Regions from separate parts of the Bacillus sp. V33-4 genome, predicted to be linked through region 1. Evidence: riboswitches for the same ligand, from Rfam matches in the RefSeq annotation. Region 1 holds a riboswitch; the other holds the start of a gene.

Region 1 (11,061 bases):
AACCATCGCTAAAGTCGGTGTCTGCACACGTCCTGCGGAAAGCGGATCATTATACTTGGTTGTCAATGCTCTTGTAACGTTAAGGCCGATCAGCCAATCTGCTTCGGCACGGCAAACAGCAGATTCAAATAACGGTTCAAATTGCTTGCCCGGCTTTAAATGCTGAAAGCCTTCTTTAATAGCCCGGTCTGTCTGCGAAGAGATCCAAAGGCGTTGAATCGGCTTCTTCCAATGGACTTTATGCAAGATCCATCTTGCGACAAGCTCGCCTTCCCGGCCGGCATCTGTTGCGATTATGCATTCCTTAATATCCGGACGTTTTGCAAGGCTTTCGATCCCGCGATATTGCGGACTTGTTTGCTTCATCACCTTCAATCCCATCTTGTCGGGAATAATCGGCAAGTCTTCAAGCCGCCACGTTTTATATTTAGTATCATAATGCTCCGGCATTTTTAATTCGATCAGATGCCCGAGAGCCCATGTGACAATGTATTTATTTCCTTCAAAATAATGCTTATTTTTCTGATTGCAGCCAAGCACGCGGGCGAGTTCACGGGCAACGCTTGGTTTTTCTGCAAGAACGAGAGATTTCATAAAAACTCCTTCCTGGAGTTTGCGGCAAAGCTGTCACGCATCGATGAAGCCGCAAACCAATACCTATAAAATGGTCTTATCCTATAAGTATAACGGAAAAAGCAGGAATTTAACATTGAGATAGTCGGGACGACATTGTGCACATCATCTCAGTTAATAGAAAAACCAAGGATTATGCCGCTAACCCTTGGTTCTGTAATAACTGTTCAGATATATCTTCGACTTCAGACGCTATATCATCAACTTTTGAGGTATATCATCGACCTAATTCCGATTATCATCAACTTTTACATATATCATCAACTTCATTCCGATTATCATCAACTTTTTAAATATATCATCAACTTCATCCCATTTATCATCAACTTTATAAATATATCATCAACTATATTCCGTTTATCATCTTAGTTCCGATGCATCCTTTCGCGCAGTGATGTGATATGGGCAATATGGTGCTGCGAATGCCATGCATATAAAGCAAGTGTTTCGTTCAAATCCATTTTTTTATTGTGGTCCGGATGGATAAATTTGCGTGAGAAATCTTCTTCTGTCAGAGATTCAAGCAAACTGACCCAGCGTGCGTGTACAGCTTCCAATAGGTTGAGCGAGACTTCGTGGCCTACCGTTAACGAGTCGTGAAGCTGGGACCATCGGTTTTCGTCATATGTTTTAACAGTTGGTTCGTCTTCTGTCAAAGCTAGCTTAAAACGTATATAGCTATTCATGTGGCTGTCAGGAAGATGATGGACAACCTGTTTAACCGTCCAGCCGCCTGGACGATAGGGAGTATTAAGCTGAGCTTCGGACAAATTTTGCGTAGCTTTTCTTAAAAGGCCGGGAGCGTCTTTTAAGATTCTGATCCATTCGTTCCTTTGTTCAGATGTAATGTTTGCCGGAAATTCAAATCGGCCAATTGGATACATCAGCTTTTCCATATTACCCCTGCTTTCCTTTTAAATATATATAAAATATTTCATGAATTTCCCTTTATGTCCATTACTTATTTCAACTCTTTAATAAACTAACACACCACTTGATTAACAAACTAAAATTTTCCAAAAGGATTGACGTAAGTGGACTAAAGGTCATAGAATTAAAATATAATTCGGAAAATTATTAAAAAGGCAGGGGAACAAGGTGAAATATAGCTGTTCTTCTATTAATCAAAAACAAATGAAAGAGGCTGAACTTAACCGGATCGGATAAGGGCAGCCTCTTTCTTTATTGTGCTAAAGCGATGGAGGGAGACAGGATGGTAATTTTGACGGGCAATACTTTGACAATCGAGGCAGTGAGGACAGTCATATCTGGCAAAGAAAGAGTGGAGGCATCAGTTGAAAGTATCAAAGCTGTAGAAAAAAGCCATAAGGCCGTAAAAAGGATTGTTGCAGACGGCAAAATTGTTTATGGAATTAATACTGGTTTCGGGAAATTCAGTGATGTCATGATTGATGCTGATCATGTCCGGGATTTACAGCTTAACCTGATTCGTTCACATGCATGCGGAGTAGGGGAACCGTTTTCGGAGGAGGTATCGCGGGCGATGCTGCTGTTAAGGGCAAATGCCCTGTTGAAAGGCTATTCAGGGATAAGGCCTTTGATCATCGACAGGCTGATCGAATTCCTAAATAGACAAATCCATCCTGTCATTCCCCAGCAAGGGTCGCTAGGTGCGAGCGGTGACCTGGCTCCATTATCCCATCTTGCACTCACCATCATTGGCGAAGGCAAGGTCATGTATAAAGGGCAGGTCGTGGATACGGCCGATGCACTCAATGAAGAAGGATTATGCCCTCTTGAACTTGAGGCAAAAGAGGGACTGGCGTTAATCAACGGGACGCAGGCGATGACCGCGATGGGTGCTGTCGCCTATTTAGAAGCGGAACGGCTTGCGACCGTTAGTGAAATGATTGCAGCGATGACGATGGAAGGTTTGAACGGAATTACCGATGCTTTTGATGAGGATGTCCATTTGGCACGGGGGTATAAGCAGCAAATCGAGACAGCAAGCAGGATGAGAGCTTATCTGAAGGGGAGCAGGCTAACGACAAGGCAGGGTGAAATGCGGGTGCAGGATGCCTATTCGCTGCGCTGCATACCACAGGTTCACGGTGCTTCCTGGCAAGCATTGGATTATGTCAAAGAAAAACTAGAGATTGAAATCAATGCTGCGACAGACAATCCGCTTATCTTTGATGATGGAGCGAAGGTGATCTCAGGTGGCAATTTTCATGGACAGCCGATTGCGCTGGCAATGGATTTTATGAAAATCGCGGTCGCCGAACTGGCTAATATTTCAGAACGGCGTATCGAAAGGCTTGTCAATCCGCAGCTCAATGATTTGCCGCCGTTTCTTAGCCCGGAGCCAGGTCTGCAATCAGGTGCGATGATTATGCAATATTGTGCGGCTTCACTCGTTTCCGAAAATAAAACACTTGCCCATCCGGCCAGTGTAGATTCGATACCGTCATCAGCGAATCAGGAGGATCATGTCAGCATGGGGACGATTGCCGCCAGGCATGCTTATCAAATAATCCAGAATGCAATGAAGGTAGTTGCAATCGAATGGATCTGTGCCATGCAGGCAGCAGAATACAGGGGAACGGAAAAAATGGCTGGTTTTACTAGTAAGCTTTATAAAACAGGACGGGAGCTGGTGCCGTCCATTGAGAAGGACAGAGTTTTCTCGGCGGATATCGAAACGGCATCACAATGGCTGAGAAAAATGCAAAATGATCATCTGACGAACATAAGATGAGCCTTGCTTTTGTGAGAAAGTTTCTTCACCTATTCACGGCCTGTCGAAGCGGTTTTTAATGGCCTCATATGTGAAAATTAGTTGTGCATCTTCGTCTCGTTCTTTCGCATGTTTTTTAGTCAGGCTATCTTTCGGAAAGAACCGGGGTGGCCTGTTTTCTTATGCTAAATTCCTCCTCTGTGACATTCCTGATCACTGCTTTCATTTCATCAGTAGGCTTTTCCAAACAGCTTGAAAAAATGTGCCTCCTTTTGCATATGTATAGAAGGAATGAAATTCTTAAAGGCAAGATGAAAGGAGCTTCCTATGCAAAATAAGCTTTATGCCAAAGACGTTGCCGCTTATCCGTCCTACTTTTGTGCAACAAGAGACGATCCGGCCCCTCTCTTTACAGCTGATGCATTTTTCGACGGGCAGATTAAACAAATCAGCCTCGAAGGTTATCAGGGAAACTGGGTCGTCCTCTTCTTTTATCCGAGCGATTTTACATTCGTCTGACCGACGGAATTAGCAGCGGTCGCTGCTGTTCATGATGATCTGAAAGCGCTGAAAACGGAAGTGGTCGCGATTAGTACTGATAGTGTCTATGCCCATAAAGTGTTTAAGGAAACCTCATCATCGTTGCGAAATGTTGCCTATCCGCTTGTAAGTGATCGTACTCAGGAGATTAGCCGTGCTTATCGCGTCTTGGATGAACAGACGGGAGAGTCATTTCGGGCAACTTTTATCATAAGCCCTGAGCAAATCATTTTCGCAAAGCATATCTATCCGAAGGAAATAGGCAGAAACATTCCGGAAATTGTGCGGTTAATTCAAGGAATTCAGTTTGCGCAGCAAACAGGTCAGGGAGTGCCTGCGAACTGGTTGCCCGGTAATAAAGGTATACAGCATAATGATGATGAGATCGGCAGGATATAAGAAAAATTGAGCGGGTTCGTTCTCTTAGTTTCGGGATCAATAAGAAAGGCGACATAGGCCCAAGCTCCAGTGCGAATTTTTGATCTTTCGGTTATAATGACATTAACGTATCAACATTTTCACCATGAGAATACCATTAAGAAGGGATGGTATAATGGATTTCGCTTCGATTGTGTCAGAAGATAAAATTCGCAAAGCATACGAAAATGGGGAGTTCGATCATCTACCCGGATTTGGCAAACCGCTGCCACGGGATGATGCCGCCGCAGTCCCGCCCGAGCTACGAATGGCATACAGAATGCTGAAAAATGCTGGCTATTCCACGGAAGAAAATCGCCTTAAGCAGGAAATGCTGTCACTCGAGGACCTCATAAAGAGCTGTGAAAACGACGAAGAAAAAGAGCAGCTGCAAAAAAAGCTGAATGAAAAAATACTTCGCTTCAACAGCATGATGGCAAAGCGACGAGCCAACACAAACTCGAACATGTTCAAAAATTATGAACAAAAAATCAACAGCAAGCTTTTTTAGCTGAATACGAAGCAGTCAGGTTACAATGGCCTGGCTGTTTTTTTTAGTGCTCAAAAAAGAAAAGTCCAAATGAAGTAAATATCCAGTTACATATGCCCTTTTTTCACGGTTCTCACGTTAAACTGCCCATCACTTGAATCGTTATTAAGGATGATGGTCAATTTTTCACGCTTGCCAGTATTGAGCGGCACTTCGACTTGAAGTACGATCTCATATAGGATCCCCGGTTTCATTTCCTCCGATGATTCAGGGAGTGCCTCTTTATTAATACTGATAATTGTTGCATTCTCATACTGTGGAAATCTGTTTTGATAAGTTTCTATAATCGATTTGGAAATTTGTTCATGAAATTGTTTCACTAATACCTCTTCCATAAGCTGACTGTTCACCCCTTCTCCATCGGCAGTGCTCACAGCAATTATATTGATCAAGGCCGCAATAAGAAATACGTATATGAGCTTTCTCATCCAGGACCATCCCTTCTTACTTCAACTTATTGTTCATATCGTTTCACAAAAAGATGCGATTATTCGGGATTTAGAGAGTCGTTCTGTCGCGCAGTGACATCTGTTCTGCTTTCATGCAGCGCTTCCTGCGAATCAAACATGAGCAAAAGGGCGGATATACCGAATTCTCTAAAATGAATAGCAATTATAGCCGCGGATTATCCGAGTCACCAATCGATGATTTGCTTTCGCGGATATATTTGGAGATTCGCGGATATATGAAGTTTTTCGCGGATATATTGGAAAAATCGCGGATATATCAAATTTTTCGCGGATATATAGGAAAAAATCGCGGATATATGAAGTTTTTCGAGGATAAGATGGCAAGGATCGCGGATCAGATGACATCGATTGCGGATGAATGCTGATCCGACCGCGAATATGTGAACGAGCAGTCGCGAAAAAATTCCGTTCTATCACGATTGGAAGAGCATCTATCGACGAAAATCCTATTCTGCCGCGCTAAATTCTGCTAGGAAGCGTTTGCAGCGCTGCAACCTAGTTTTTGCGGGTACAGCTGCAAAAAAAATTAATGTTTATTTTCCCTTAAAAAACAAGAAAAAATGTCGAAATAAAGGGAAATGGCTAATTTTAAGTCTTTTCAAACGGAGATTGGCAGCAAAGAGCTAAAAAAGTATGAGATAAGACAGGTGAATGATTCATGGACAAAACGTCGTTAATTGGTGTGATATTGGGAATTATTGCGGTAGGGGTCGGAATGGTATTGAAGGGTGTAAGTGTTGTAGCACTTGCTAATCCTGCCGCAATTTTAATTATTTTGATTGGAACGGCCTCAGCCGTCATTATTGCTTTTCCAACTGATGAAATTAAACGCCTCCCGAAGCTTTTCGGAGTGATATTTAAAGAACAGACTCTTGTCAATACGGTTGAACTGATTCGGATGTTTTCTGATTGGGCGCAGCTTGCCAGGAAGGAAGGCTTACTCGCTCTTGAAGCGAAAACAAATGAAATAGAGGATTCTTTTTTAAGAAGCGGACTTTCGCTTGCAGTTGATGGACAAAGCGCTGATTATATTAGAGATGTGCTATCAGAAGAAATCGAAGCGATGGAAGAAAGGCACCAGGCCGGAGCGAGTATTTTTACTCAGGCAGGCACTTACGCTCCAACGCTCGGAGTTTTGGGAGCGGTTGTCGGGTTAATCGCAGCATTGGGCAATATGGCGGATATAGATGCGCTCGGACATGCTATCAGTGCAGCCTTTGTAGCAACTTTACTCGGTATCTTCACGGGTTATGTTTTATGGCATCCTTTCGCGAACAAATTAAAACGCAAGTCTAAGCAAGAAGCGAAGATAAAATATATGATGATCGAAGGGATTTTGTCCATTTTGGAAGGTGAAGCACCGAGGGTTATCGAACAGAAACTTGCCTCATTTCTTCCAGCTGGTGAAAGGAAGATCTTTCTGGAAGAGAGCAGTGTGAAGGCGGATGAGTAAGCGCAAAAAAAGGCATCTTCATGAAGATCATATGGATGAGAGCTGGTTAATTCCTTATTCAGACCTGCTCACCCTTTTGCTGGCGCTGTTTATTGTTTTGTTTGCCATGAGTTCAGTCGACGCCAAGAAGTTTGAGGCGCTTTCCAAAACTTTTAATGAGGTTTTTAACGGCGGAACGGGGGTCATGGAGTTTGAAAGTCAGAGTCCGGTTCCCGAAGGTCGCATGGACGCGGCTGAGGAGTCGGAAAAGGATCAACAAAAAAAGAAGCAACAAGAAGAAGATAAAAGCAGTGCTGCCGACAATTTAGATCAACAAGAATTGGAAGAGATTCTCCGGAAGGTAAATGCTTATATCGAGGCAAACAATCTAACAGAAGTATTACAAGCTTCTCTGACGGATGAAGGTCTGCTGGTTTCGATTCGAGACAATGTCTTTTTCAGCTCAGGAAGTTCAGACGTAAGGGCAGAGGATAGACAGATTGCCAACGAAATTGCCGCTTTGCTTGTGATGGACCCACCCCGCAATATTATTATCAGCGGGCATACTGATAATATTCCGATTCAGAATTCACAGTTCTCATCAAACTGGGAGCTAAGTGTGATGCGTGCTGTTAATTTCATGAAAATTGTTTTAGAAAATAAACAACTTGATCCGCGCTGGTTTAGTGCGAAAGGATTTGGTGAGTTCCAGCCCGTCGCGCCAAACGATTCTGACGTAGGCAGGGCCAAGAACCGACGTGTTGAAATTCTTATTTTACCAAGAAATGCAGGTTAAGCTAACAGGCTTAACCTGCATTTCTATTTATAAGAGCTTAAAAAGTTTTGTACAGATGTAAAACAAATGTTTATAATTGAAACAAAAGTCTGAAAGGTGATGGGGGAAACAAACGTGAATGAAAAAGAGTCGTTAATTTTACATTTAGTAAAAGAAGACCCGTTTATCTCGCAAATCGACCTGGCTGAACAGACGGGTCTATCACGTTCTGCTGCAGCCGGTTATGTTTCTTCGTTAATAAGACAAGGGAAAATTCTCGGTCGGGCGTACGTTTTACCGGATGAAAAAGAAGTTATCTGCATTGGCGGTGCCAATGTGGACCGGAAGATTCAGGTGATTGATAAGCTGGAATACGGCACCTCCAATCCAGGATACAGTTCGCAGTCATGCGGTGGAGTTGCCCGAAATATTGCCGAGAATCTGGGCAGGATCGGGATCGATGCGGCGCTTATGACTGTCGTCGGTGACGACCATCAGGGGCAATGGCTTTTGGATTATACAAAAGCTTTTGTCGATATTGGCCCTTCTCAGCAAATATCAAAAAAGACGACGGGCACCTATACCGCTGTGCTCGAGAGGGACGGAGAAATGGCGGTCGCGCTTGCTGACATGTGCATTTATGACGCAGTGAGCATTGAAATGATTGAAAAGAAGTGGGGGTATCTGGCTTCTGCCGAGCTGGTCATCCTTGATACTAATTTTCCGGCAGACGTATTAGCTCATACGATTAAACGCTGCGAAGAAGAGTCGATTCCACTTTGTATCACGCCAGTGTCATCAGCAAAGGTAAAAAAACTTCCCCGGAATTTAAGCGGAGTAACCTGGCTTATTGCCAACCAGCGCGAGGCAGAGGCTTTATCAGGTGTGAAAATTCAAAATGAAGGCGACTTTTTTAAGTCTGCTGAAGCGATCCTGGAAAAAGGGGCTAAAAAGGTTGTTATTACCCGGGGAGACAAAGGTCTTGTATATTTTTCCAAACAAGGTGAAGCGGGCGTGCTCTTGCCGCCAAAAGTGGCGGTCGACGATGTAACAGGTGCAGGAGACTCGCTCGTCGCCGGAATTGCATATGGCCATTTGAAGGGATTGAACATAAAAGACGCCTGCAAAATAGGCATGACATGTTCGCAGATAACATTGCAATCCCATGAAACAGTTAATCCCGCTTTAAACCATACTAGTCTTCAGGAAGCGTTCAAACAATTTTTTAAATAAGGGAGAATGTACAACATGTTAGAAAACGTATTGGAATACGCAGCAGAGGTTTTGGAAGCAAGAAAACGCAATTTGCCAATTGTTGCATTGGAGTCGACGATTATTTCACACGGAATGCCATATCCACAAAATGTAGAAACAGCAAAAGAGGTAGAAAGTATTATCAGGAAAAACGGCGCTGTTCCGGCGACGATTGCAATTCTAAATGGAAAAATTAAAATTGGCTTATCAGAAGATGAACTCGAGTTTCTGGCGAAAAGCAATGATGTGGCGAAGGCAAGCCGCCGCGACCTTCCATATCTTGTATCCAATCGTAAAAATGGAGCAACGACAGTGGCTGCAACGATGATTTGTGCAAGTCTGGCTGGAATTGAAGTATTCGTCACAGGCGGTATTGGCGGTGTACATCGCGAAGCAGAGACGACAATGGATATCTCAGCGGATCTTCAAGAGCTTGCACAGACGAATGTTACCGTCGTGTGCGCGGGGGCAAAATCGATTCTGGATATCGGACTAACTCTTGAATATCTGGAAACGTTCGGAGTTCCCGTTGTCGGTTACCAAACTGACCGTCTGCCGGCCTTCTATACTCGAACAAGCCCGTATAGTGTAAATTTCCGTGTCGACGATCCGGATCAGGCTGCACAATTGATTCGTACTAAATGGGAGCTTGGGCTGGATGGCGGGATTGTAATCGCAAATCCGATTCCGGAGCGGGATGCATTAGATGAAACATTCATTAATGAGGTGATTGAAGCGGCGCTCTCGGAAGCAAAGGAAAATAACGTGGCAGGCAAGGACGTAACTCCATTTCTGTTAGGGAAAGTAAAAGAATTAACAAAAGGCTCAAGTCTCATTGCCAATATTGCACTTGTAAAGTATAATGCAGATATCGGGTCCCGTATCGCAGTGAGTTTATTGAAATATACATAGTAGATCAGCTCTTAAAAGGGGGCTGATTTTTCCCGTTTATAATGATAAAGAAGCAAAAAACAAGAAGACTTAACAGTGAAAAAGAACTAATCATACACCCACGCATTCAATCAATCGTTAGCAAAATAATTCGACGATAATTTCGTTAAACTTACAGAAATTCATCTTTAAACCTACCAAAAGTTAACATTTTCATAATAACTTACGTGGAAATAGAAGAAAGCTGTAGAATAATGGCTTTTTTTGAACGAAAATGAGAATGGCCTGCATTTTTCATATGACAAATAATAACACCGTAATAGTAAAGAAGTAGATAAAATAATACCTAAGTATTAGAAGAGGATGGATCAGGTCCAGAAAAGGGCAAACCTATTGAAAGATGGGGACGCAAAGTCGCGGGTCTAAGGTCTTGGAAGCATTTTCAGGCTAGGACGGCTGGGTTGCCTGGAATACGAAATGTATTTTAGGGGGAGTCATGTTGGCAGGCGTAAAAGAAAGCTTTGACGAAATCGATCTGGAATGGATGCTGCTGATTATTGAAGCGAAGGAGCTAGGACTCAAAAAAGAAGATATCCGAAATTTTCTTAATGATCATTTTATGAGGGAAGTTGCTGTTGAAAATCGCTAAAAATGAAGAATCAGGAACATGCCGGAACAAACCAGCAATATTCTGCAATAGAACCAATGGACGCTCTCTGTAAATTTCGATAGCTATTTCTTTAATTGAAAAACGAACAGTTATTTAAAATGTAAACAGTATTATTCGTTTGCCACGGAATACTCCCGGGTTATTAAGACCATTAGATTCGTTTTTCGGTTTAGCTTAGCACATTGTGAAATTTACTCAAATACATAAATAAAAAACCTGTTATGAAAAAAACAGGTTTATTTTTTATTAATTCTCCATTTATTAAACTCCAAAAATTCACGGAATTGATCCTTCGTAACCCCGGAGTTCATTGCCTCTTTCACGAGGTTCATCCAATCGGAATCAAGCTGTTCTTTATTAGGCTGTTCATTGATTAAGGTATCAACAGGAACTCCCAGTACAGACGATATTTTTTCAAGAAACTGTATGGACGGGTTTCTTTGTAAATTGCGCTCCAAGGAGCTTAAATAGGATTTAGCAACACCTGCTTGATCAGCCAGTTCAGAAAGTGACATCTTCTTTTCCTGACGGATTTTTTTTACCCGATCACCAATCATCCAGTCTCACACACCTTACATAAGTTTTCTATAATAACAAAGCCGAATTCATCGGTTTCATATAAAGAACATCCTGTATTTTATATCTACCACTATATATTATCATATATTATAACGGCTAACCCGAAATGGACAACATATGTTTGAGTCAAGCATTTGTTGGCGGAATTTATT
Region 2 (11,061 bases), on a different contig from region 1:
ATATTTAATTGGGATGATAGGAATGATTTTTACTGCATTAAGTTATGCAAGAATGTCTGAAGCCTTTCCTATCGCAGGTTCCGTTTATTCTTATGCACAGCGCGGGATTAACGAACATGTCGGTTTTTTTGCCGGTTGGGTGATCTTACTGGATTATATCTTAATCCCTTCGTTATTGTATTTAGTCAGCGCTGCGGCTTTAGGTGATATCGTGCCTGGGGTCCCAATGATTGTATGGCTTCTTATATTTATTGGAATTAATACTGTCATTAATGTATTTGGAATTGAAATAACGGCCAAAGCAAATAAGGTGATCGTTGTTCTTGAATTAATTGTGCTGGCGATATTTGTGATTGCCGCTATCATTGCCATCTCAAAGGGCGTAAATGGAGCAGAATTTAATTTTAAACCGCTCTATGACCGTGATAATTTTAGCATCGGAATGGTCATGGGTGCTGTGTCGATTGCTGTTTTAAGTTTCCTTGGTTTCGATGCCATATCGACGCTGTCCGAAGAAACAAGAGGAGGAAACAAAGTTGTTGGACGTGCAGTTATTTTCTCCTTATTGGTCGTCGGGGTATTATTCATTATTCAAACATGGGTTTCAGCCTTAATTTGGCCAGACTATACAACATTTGAGAATGCGGATGTAGCTTTTTACCAAATTGCTGAAATTGCAGGCGGTACCTGGTTGAAGTGGACAACTACCCTGGCTACAGCGCTTGCATGGGGAATTGCCAATGCATTAGTAGCACAGGCAGCTATCTCCAGGATTTTATATAGCATGGCACGTGACAAAAAGCTTCCTGGCGTTCTATCTAAAATTCATCCAAAGTTCCAAACTCCATACATCAGTACTCTTGCAGTAGCAGGAATCTCTTTAGTGGTGACAGTGTTCTTTGCTTCTAAAATCGATGGGTTGGCATCTCTTGTTAATTTCGGGGCATTAACCGCATTCCTGTTCTTGCATATCTCAGTCATCAATTATTTTATCCGCAAGAAAAAGAGCAAAGATTACTTAAATCACTTGCTATTCCCGGTAATCGGATTATTTATCATCGGTTTCGTATGGTATAGCCTTGATGCAACCAGCAAACAACTCGGTTTTATATGGATGGCAATCGGAATAGTTTATATGATTTATTTAAAGCTGGTGAAGAAGGATTCTTCTTTGAATGTGGAGTAAGAGACGGGGGAGGAATTATTCAAGAAGGGCTTACTCTCTATTACCTGGAATCTAAAGTGGAAAATGGGCAGAAGAATAAATTCATTTGGTTTTTGCTAGCTTGGCCCAAGTTGCTAAGCTAGCTTTTTATTTGACTAAAAATATGAATTGCACACTTAAAGCAAGTCGAGCCGAAGCCTTTGAAAGAATACATTTGATAAATTTGAGTTTTCTTTCATAGATCGGGGATTTCGAAAGCGGGACAAATAAAAAAGGCCTTGCCAATAATCATCAATGATCTCATAGCAAAGATCCTTATACTTTTCGTAGATATTGAAATATATTAACTAAAAATCCTTTTTCGAGGTTTATTCCAAATTTTTATATACTTATCGCCTTCTTTTGTTATGAAGAATTTAATTCCGATCAATTTTAAAGGAGTAAAGATTTCTTTCATATATAATAACGGCATTACCTTAACCTCCTGTTTGTCTAGTAATCCAATAATAACTTGATAAGTAATCTCTATAAACAAAAAGTTCTCGATAAAGAACGACAGGATTTTCGATAATGATCGTATGTTTGCATGAATAAAGGGTTTAATATTGTTTGTTAATAGGGTATTTTGAAGAATTTAACAGAAAAAGATCACAAAATAACACCTCTCTACTGGGCGTTTATTTAATGTCCACTATATCTTTTTCAGCTAAACTTGGTTTTTGTAGTTGACTTTAAGTTAGACTCTCCAGAAAAAGACAGTGCGCATAAACGAGACTGGGGGAAAAAGCTATCATGATCAAAATAAGAGTGGAAAATTTCAATCCACTCTTAAAACAAGCTCTTATCGTTTCCTGTTTGTCAAAACCTTTTTAAGAGATTGGTTGACTTGATCAATGTCAAACGCCTCCGGATCAATAGGTCCATACCATTCGCGCAGCTCCTCCATGTATTCCTTTTCCTCTTGATCAAGTTGCCGGTCCCCCTGATCTTGAAAAGCTTGTAACAGAGCTGAATAACCGTAAATACCTCCAACGTCTTCCGGTGGGCATGCGCGTTTTCCTTTTAGGCAGACAGGGTATTTAAGCTTTTCAGATACTTGCTCGATCTTTTCTACTGTCACCATATGCTCCCAGTCATCTCCGAAATCATAGGTGTAGAGGAATTCATCCTTTTCTGTTCGGATCCAGTCTCCCAGCTTTTCTTTCCGTGAATCAGTTGTTTCCCTCATTTTAGGAAGGAAAAACCCAGTCTCTAATTCATCTTCGGGAAGCTCAATCAAAACATCATTATATTCAAAACTGTATAAATGATAGTTTTCCCAGCCCATTAATACTTGAATCACTTCATGCAGCTGGTGGAAGGTTAACTCGCTATGCACTTCGATCCTTCTCCAAATAGGCGGCCGGATACCTTTTAGTGATACTTTCAATTGGTACGTCATTATAGGTTTTGCTTTTCGCACAGAACTTTTTGGTTTTTTTGTTCCTGTTCTTATATTTTTGATCTGATAATCCAACAATTCACCCACTTCTGCTTTAACGGTAGTTAATAAAAATTTTTTTATTTCGCCAATTTCCCCCTCAAATTTCGACATGGAATCGTATAGAATATTAGAAAAGTTGATAAAGGCAAAACCATTGAAAAATGGCGACGCAAAGCTAGAGGGACTAACGGGGTAAAACCTATGTCAGCCAGCTGCCAGACCAGTGCGGACGAAGATAATAGCTTTTTCATCTTTTCTTATTTTTTATAAGGAGAGAAGTTAAATGAACAGAAATATCAAGCGGCTCATTTCGGGCGGAGTTTTCATGGGAGGCCTATTGTTTAGTACTGCGGCTTATGCAGAGGGAGACACAGCGCCAGCTGATGATACAGTAAACGCACCATTTTCCCAAGTTGCAGCAGGTACCACACCGGACAATAGTTTTACTTATTTCTTTGATAAGCTGTCTGAAGATTTGCAGTTATTTTTTGCGTTTAATGATGTAAAGGAAACCGAATTATTGCTTCAATTTTCTCAGGAGCGGCTTTCGGAATTAGCTGAAATAGCCGAGACAGATCAAGATCAATATATTACGAACTTAATTGATGAATACTTAGTTTCCTTGCAGGAAGCGGGCGATAAGGTTGCGCAGATTGTATTGGATTCGGATCTGAACGGAGAGGTAAAGGATCAGTTAACAAGTGAGTTGGAGCAAACTGCTGCACTCGATATCCCTGGCGAAGACTTATTAGCAGACAATAAATTAGAGGAATTGAATTCTACTAAAAAAGAAGCTTTTATAGTAGCGAGCGTGGTTAAGGAATTAAATACAGAAAAGGTAAAAGCACTACGTGCAGAAGGCCTGGGATTTGGACAAATTGTAAAAGTTCTTGCTCTATCTGAGGAAAGCGAAAAAACAGAAGCAGAAATTGTTGATTTATTAAAGAATAAAAATATGGGCTTTGGGCAAATAGCAAAAGAGTTAAATATAGACCTGGGCAAACTGGTTGGTAAAGTGATTAATCAAAAAGAAGATCTAATCGAAGAGGCGATAGAACAAGCGAAAAAATCAAACGATACAGCCACGGTAGAAAGATTGGAAAAATCACTGAAAGATATTAAGAAACAGAAGGTTGAATTTGAAATAGTTAAGGAATATGCGGAAATAGAGCAGGAAGCATCAGAGAAGCTTGCCAAAATTCAAGAAAAGCTCGCAACGGGTGAAATCACCAAGGCGGAAGCTGATAAAAAAATTAAAAAAATTCAGGAAAAAGTTGCAAAGGAACTGAAAGAATTACAAGAAGACGCAGATGAAGAACTGGCAGAACAGAATGAAGAAGGAAATTCCAACGACAGGGAAGAAGAAGATAACGAAGGGCAATACGACGATGATGAAGAGCAAAATGATTCAAATAATATAGCTGAGAACACAGAAAATAATAAAAAACAAGCAGAGCAAACTGCTTCAAAACAAAAGGAATTAGAAAAGGGTAAAAAAGAACAGGAACAAGCGGCCAGGGAAGCAGCTGAACAGGAACGTGAAAGACAAGAAGAACTGGCAGAGCAGCAGCGGGAAAAAGAGGAACAAGCTCGCAAGCAACAAGCAGAGCAAGAAAAAAAGCAAAGAGAACAAGCAGAACAAACTCGCAAACAACAAGAAAAATTAGCAAAACAGCAAGTAGAACAAGCTCGTAAACAACAAGAACAATTAGCGAAAGAACAAGCTGAAAAGCAATATAAAGACCAACAAAACCAAAATAAAAACGAAAACGGGGAAGAAGGAGAACATTCAGAAGACGGAGAAAATTAAGGTCAAAGGAGCCACGCCGCTGGCTCCTTCTATTTGTATTTTCTTATGAATTCTTTTCGGGAAAATTAAAAGCACTTTTAAAAAGCTTCTTTACCCCTTTAAACTTTAAAAGTATGATTATCTAGTAGGCATTCGGGGGTGGTCAGTTGCAAGATTCAGAGCTTGGTATATTAATTTCAGCAGCGGTAAACGGGAACGAAATAGATAGAGAAACAATCATTCGCCATTACCGACCATATATCATTAATACGGCCGGCCATATTACCGGTCGTTATATTAACTGGAGCGAAGAAGAGGCGAGTGTCAGCTTACTGGCTTTTAATCGTGCAATTGATACATATAACAGCCAGCGAGGCAGAAGCTTCTTAAATTATGCCTATCTTCTTATCAAAAGAGATCTGATCGATTTTTTTCGAAAAGAACAAAAGGCAGATCGTCTCAATCAAGATGAAGAATGTGAGGAAAAGCAATCTCTTAAATCTTACCAGCAAACTTTACAGGAAAAAGAACTGATTGAGGAAATTTTGGAGTTTAAGAAGAGCTTAAACGAATTCGATATTCTTTTTGAAGAGCTGGAGCACTATGCTCCAAAACATAAAGATTCAAGGGATAAAATGATTTTAATGGCACACCAGTTTGTCGGCTTTCCTGAATTGGTGGAGGATTTTTTGAAGAAAAAACGCCTGCCTGCGACACTCTTTAGCAAAAAAACGGGCTATTCTATTAAAACGGTCGAAAGGCACCGAAAATATTTAATCACGTTAATCATACTAAGGCTGCATCCGGAATGGCGCCAGTTGACTCAATATATCAGCATTCCAGCGGGAGATGAACAATTATGCTGAACAATACAATCTATCAGGGAATTGTTATAGAGGTGAACCAGGAATATGTGGTGATAATGTGCGAGGGCGGTATTTTTAAAAATATTCCCTGGCCTGAAGATGGTGTGCCTCGGATTGGCCAGCTTTACACCTATTCTGAAAAAAGCACCAGTCGGTTCCGGCCAATTAAATATTTATCACTTGCTGCAATTTTGGTGCTCTCTGTAATCGGTTATTTTCTTTTCAATTCGCAGACTCAACAAGATTCGTATGTAGTCGCAATTGATATTAACCCTTCCGTTGAAGTTCATATCGATAAGCAGTTGAATATACTGAAAGTTATTCCTGTAAATGATGATGGACAGGAAGTAATTAAATCGATCTCAACAGAAGATGAAAATTTATATACATTTATTGATGAATTTATCCGCCATACTGTCAAAAAGAAATATTTGAAAACGGATAAAAAAGGGCTGGTAGCAGTTACGGTTGTGCCGCTTAGAGGAAATTTGGATGAACTGGATGATGATATCCAAAGTGCTTTGACGGTCTCACTTAATGATAATAAGGTCGATGCCGAGGTGTTTATCAAAAAAGAAAATAAAAACACTCTAGATAAAGCCCACAAAGCAAGTCTGTCAATAAATAAATATGTAAGCTATAAGGATCTAATAGACAAAGGCCACAACATCAGTAAAGAAACGATTCGCAGCCGATCAATTGCGGAATTAAAGGAGCTTGGGCAACAACCACGGCAATCCGTTCAGGGGAATAATCATTTAGAAAAGATTAAACCCAACGATAATAAAGCTAAGGTTGAGCACGATGATTTACCTAAAGAAGAATCTTCACCTACTGGAAGTCGTACTCCAGATGTTGGTTCAAACAATAAGTCGGTTCCGAAGGCTGTAAAAAAAGAAGAGATCAATAACAGCAACAATACTTCAAAGGTTGAAATAATTGATAAAGATCAAGAAAATAAACAACCAGCAGGAAACCAAAATCAAGATAATGAACAACAAAATGGGCGAAAACCAGTTCCTGATAACAGTAGTATAAAGGAAGAAGATCAGAATGAGATAGAAAGGGATGATCAAGCACCAGCAGAGAACGAAAATTTCAAGCCTCCTGCAAATGACGATCATCAAGAGCAGGAACAACAAGAAACAGTAGATGGGATGGAGGAAGATGATGCCGATCAAAATGACGAAGAACATGTTCGTGAGAGCAGATATTTAAATTCAGAGAATCCTGAAAAAGATTGGACACAATAAGCCAGAAAAGCACCCTCGCAGGTGCTTTTCTGATTTTAAAATAATAGTAGTGTAACTAACGCTTATTCCATAAAAACAAAATTCGTAAGTATATTCTGTCCGTATTCATTAGTATAATACTCTATTTCAGCATTAGTTCCTGCTGTAATAGTTTCGAAATTCACATTGGATTGGTAATCTTCAATTCTTAAAGCCAGTGGTGTGCCTTCAGGTGTTATTACTTCTATTGAAGCCTGATCAATTTGACCTGAAAACTCTACCTGGTGTTTGTTACTCTCAGTATTAACATTTTCCTCAGAGGTTTGATTATCCACAACTTTATTTTCTTCAGCTGTCTTTGTTTCTTCATTTGATTCTTCGACGACTTCATTTTCTTGATTAGGAGTTTCTGTTGATTCTGCTACACCATCATTATTACCTGATGTTGAATCGTTATTAACCGCTGTTCCACATGCTGCCATTAGGAGAACAACCATCAACAAAGTTAAGAAATTAAGTTTTTTCAATTTAATCACCACCCTATGAGTCGAAATATACATCATTATGTAGAAATTGTCGAGTCCCACAATAAAGGTAAAATTTAACATAATTAAATTAATTTTTTTGCATGTGAAAGTAGTTTTTTTATAATTTCATAATAATTTATTGTTCAAACAAAGTGATTCTAGTATTTATGGATTAAACTGCTTTAGTTAGTCCCCTTCAACCGTTCATATTTCTTCACAACAGAGCTGGGTGTCCGTTTCAGCTTCTCAGAAATGGTTTGCATACTCAGCCCAGCTTGGGCCCATTCTAAAAGCTGCTTTTCCTCTAAAATGGTCCATGGACAATAGTTCCGGGCCTTTTTGTATTTGCGTTCCTCCTTGACCCAATCGGGTTCAGGGGGAAGGGAATAAGGCTGCATCTTTGAAAAATCAATTTTTTCTTTATTATGGGCAGCCCATTTCCAAAATTCCTCGACGTCAATGAATGTGAATTTCTTTTTATATCGGGTAATCTTCTCTTTGTATGGCAGGCCATGCCGGGCAAGCCATCCTATAACTGTGTTTCTGTCTACCTGCAAAATTTTCGCCAGCTCACCGGCGGTAATGTTTCCGGTGCTCGTTTTTGTGTTGGATGTACCCATTTTCCGGATCAGCGTCATTTCCAATGACTTTGGTGACCGGCCCAATTGTTTCGCGATTTCTGATAATGGCCGTTTTCCCAGATTTTCTTTTATAAAAACCAATTCATCTTCTGTATAGATCATAAATTATTCAAAAAATCCTTTCTCCATAAAGTGGCAGGCACCGGAATCCGGCGCCTGCCATGTTGTCTGCTTGCAATTATATAACTGCTAAACTTTGAAACGGCTGATGAGCTCCTGTAAATTCACCGCCATATCTGACATTGAGCTTGCAGATGAAGAGATTTCCTCCATTGCCGCCAGCTGCTGCTCTGTTGCTGCTGCAACCGTTTGTGCATGCAGGGAAGAATCCCTTGAGACAGACGTTACACTCGTTACTGTAGCTGAAACTTCCTGTGCTCCGGCTGACATTTGCTCCGCGGATGCAGCCATTTCATCAATTTGCCCGCCCATGTCTTCCATCGAACCGATAATTTCTTTAAACGCATTTTCAGTTTTTTGGACTATACCCAGGCCTTCTTTTACTTCTGACTTGACTTGGGTGATCGATTCGTTTGAACGCGTCATATCTGTTTGGATTTCTTTAATCATTTCCGAAATTTGCGCTGAAGACTTCTGGGATTGTTCCGCAAGCTTACGAACTTCATCGGCAACAACTGCAAACCCTTTACCATGCTCTCCGGCGCGTGCTGCTTCAATCGCCGCATTCAATGCAAGCAAGTTAGTCTGATTGGCGATATCGGAAATGGTTTTTGTGATTTCACCGATTTCCTGTGATCGTTTATCCAGAAGTTGAATGACCTCGCCACTTTGATTAACGGAACGATCAATAGCATGGATTTGCTCGACGGTGTCGCCTACATATTCTCCGCCTTGTTTCGCCTGTTCTGAGGCCTTTAAGCCAGCTTCTGCGATCGATGAGGACGCTTCCGCAATCAACTGGATGGCGCCTGTAACCTCTTCCAAGGATTTTGACGTTTCTTCAAGGCTTGCCGTTGTATCTTCTGCACCGCTCGAAACCTGTTGAATTGCGGCTGTAATCTCTTTTGTCGCACGGCCTGTTTCCTCCGCTCCTGCTGTGAGCTCTTCGGAAGAAGCGGCAACCTGCTCGGATGTTTGCAGTACCTGGTTAATCATATGCCGTAAATTGTCTTTCATTTGATTGTAGCTGGCGGTCAGTTTGCTGATTTCGTCGCCTGCATCATCATCGACATTTGAAGTAAAATCTCCGCTGCCGGCTTGCTCCATCGCAATTGTGATTTTATCGAGCCTATTTCTTAGTCTTTTTGTAAATAAGACAACAATGAAAAATGCCAGAGGTAAAATAATTGCCAAAGCAATTGCGAATATTATGTAAAAACTGCGCAATGTTTCATCAATAACACTTTGCGAAGCTCCCACATAGAAGATACCGACAGCTTCTCCGCTGCCGTCTTTAATCGGCATATAAGCAGTTTGATAGAAGTTTCCGGCAACCTCAGCTTCACCGTAAAAATTCTTTCCATCTTTTATTACATTGTTGGCTACTTCAGATGATACAGCGGTTCCGACTGCCCGTTTTCCCTCATTCATGACATTTGTTGAAATTCTAGTGTCACCCTGGAAAATGGTGACCGTATCACCTGTGTACTCTCCAATTTCATCGACAATTTCAAAGTTGTCATTCAAGACGACTTTACCTTTTTGAAGCTTTCCGTTTTTAATTGTCCAGTCACCCGGGTATTTTTCATCTATATAGCTTGAGGCAAGGTTTAGGTCGCTTTTCGCTTTTTCAACAGCAACCTTTTTAATTCCTTCCGTTACCTCACGGGAAACAACTGTCCCGATCACGGCTGAAAACAGTACAACAATGCTTAGTACAATTAAATTAATCTTTGTTCCCAGCTTTAAATTCATTTTCATTAACTTCCCCTTGTTCATAAACTACCTCTCTCCCTAAGTCCACTTGTATTGTAATCGATTTCTAATCCATGCTCACTGAAATCTGTTCCTTAAAAGCATCCAATACCATAGGCTTTGCAATATAATACCCCTGCAGCAGTGGCACCCCCAGATTTCTGGCCACTAACAGGTCCTCTGCAGTCTCAACTCCTTCCAGAACCAACACGTTTTTTCTATTCATATATGTAAGCAAATATTGAATGCTTTGTTGTTTAACTAATGATTCTGATAGCTGAGTGGAATATGTATGATCCAACTTAACAAATTCCGGTTCATGGCGCTTAATCTTTTCCAGAGATAGATCAGTAATCGGCAAATCATCAAATGCAAGTTGAAATCCGCTTGATCTTAAAAACTCCAAACGATCTGAAAAAATCTCCTTGTTCCAGCAGTCTTCTTCAACAACAGCTTCATTGATCTCAAAAATGATCTCACCTTTAATATCGGGAAAATGATTAATTAAGCTCTTTATAAACTTCGGAAATTTAGGGTGGATTAATGTTGATGGGAAGACATTAACAAACAGGAAATACTTTTTGAAAAAAGGGTAATTCTTTATGGCGTTCCGGATTGATGCAGTATCAAGTTCATAAAGAAGGCCCGCTTTTCGTGCATCCCCGAAGATCACCAGAGGACTGGTGCCTGCGTCAATCCGAAAAAAAGCTTCATAAGCGAAAATCGAGTTTGTCTCTGTATTCCAAAGAGGCTGATATTCACTGAAGAAAGAACGTTTCTCTAATGTTGCTGAAATATAATTTAGATCACTCATTTAATTCTTCTCCTCTCCTCTGTAGATTCTTCTAGTTTTATAGATTTTGAAATACCAATTAAAGCTGGAATAATTTATAATGAGTAGATATGCCTATTACATTTTACTTAATATCTAGCTTTGTAAATTATATCAATATTCGTGAATTTTTCAACATATTTTTACAAAATAAAACAAAAAACTTCATTTTTCCCCATGAATCCAAATTTAGGGAGCTGTTCCGCATGTAACGGACACGGTTAACATTGCCAGGAATGATTATTTAAAAGGAATATTTAACAAGCAAATCCTGATGGATAACAATGCTTCCCTTGTCAGTTTCAAGAAAGCTCTTAAAATACTGGACAATGAATATAAAGGCTTATTAAAGGCAGATATTTTATATGAAATAAGTAAATATCGAAACTCGGTAAATGAGGAAATGAAAGCTCTTGAGGTGTACCATACTCATCTGAATCCAAACATTTTATTTAGCCACTTTCATGACTTGGTGCTGCCGGTGTTTAAATATTGAAATTAACCGACAAAAATCGCTACTATTAGTCTGAAAATAACTTGAGTTTTAAAAAAAAAGAGAAAATAGTCACATTTTGTTGGGGGTATTAAGGTTTCATTTATGTAAAAAGGCGGTATAAAGAAAGTAATAACTTTTAGAATAGTTTTACAAAT

The links. A riboswitch is a leader RNA that binds a small molecule or an ion and turns the genes downstream of it on or off. The one in region 1 is predicted to bind cyclic di-GMP.
Region 2: linked by a shared signal. The riboswitch ahead of CVD23_RS11995 (DUF5667 domain-containing protein) and the one ahead of CVD23_RS04330 (anti-repressor SinI family protein) in region 1 are both predicted to bind cyclic di-GMP.

The regions. Positions count from the first base shown of each region.
Region 1 is NZ_PGVC01000010.1:29-11,089, reverse strand. It holds gene CVD23_RS04390 (DNA topoisomerase III) at 1-594, opposite strand, end outside; gene CVD23_RS04385 (YfiT family bacillithiol transferase) at 999-1,529, opposite strand; gene hutH (histidine ammonia-lyase) at 1,847-3,352, shown strand; gene CVD23_RS22300 (peroxiredoxin) at 3,659-4,270, shown strand; gene CVD23_RS04365 (DnaJ family domain-containing protein) at 4,425-4,799, shown strand; gene CVD23_RS04360 (hypothetical protein) at 4,886-5,266, opposite strand; gene motA (flagellar motor stator protein MotA) at 5,967-6,761, shown strand; gene motB (flagellar motor protein MotB) at 6,754-7,536, shown strand; gene CVD23_RS04340 (carbohydrate kinase) at 7,651-8,748, shown strand; gene CVD23_RS04335 (pseudouridine-5'-phosphate glycosidase) at 8,764-9,681, shown strand; cyclic di-GMP riboswitch class I at 10,034-10,129, shown strand; gene CVD23_RS04330 (anti-repressor SinI family protein) at 10,160-10,309, shown strand; gene CVD23_RS04325 (helix-turn-helix domain-containing protein) at 10,567-10,887, opposite strand.
Region 2 is NZ_PGVC01000030.1:22,151-33,211, reverse strand. It holds gene CVD23_RS12005 (APC family permease) at 1-1,186, shown strand, start outside; gene CVD23_RS12000 (plasmid pRiA4b ORF-3 family protein) at 2,007-2,606, opposite strand; cyclic di-GMP riboswitch class I at 2,783-2,868, shown strand; gene CVD23_RS11995 (DUF5667 domain-containing protein) at 2,932-4,458, shown strand; gene CVD23_RS11990 (sigma-70 family RNA polymerase sigma factor) at 4,605-5,303, shown strand; gene CVD23_RS11985 (anti-sigma-I factor RsgI family protein) at 5,297-6,556, shown strand; gene CVD23_RS11980 (hypothetical protein) at 6,619-7,062, opposite strand; gene CVD23_RS11975 (helix-turn-helix domain-containing protein) at 7,245-7,805, opposite strand; gene CVD23_RS22990 (methyl-accepting chemotaxis protein) at 7,893-9,602, opposite strand; gene CVD23_RS11965 (EAL domain-containing protein) at 9,646-10,392, opposite strand.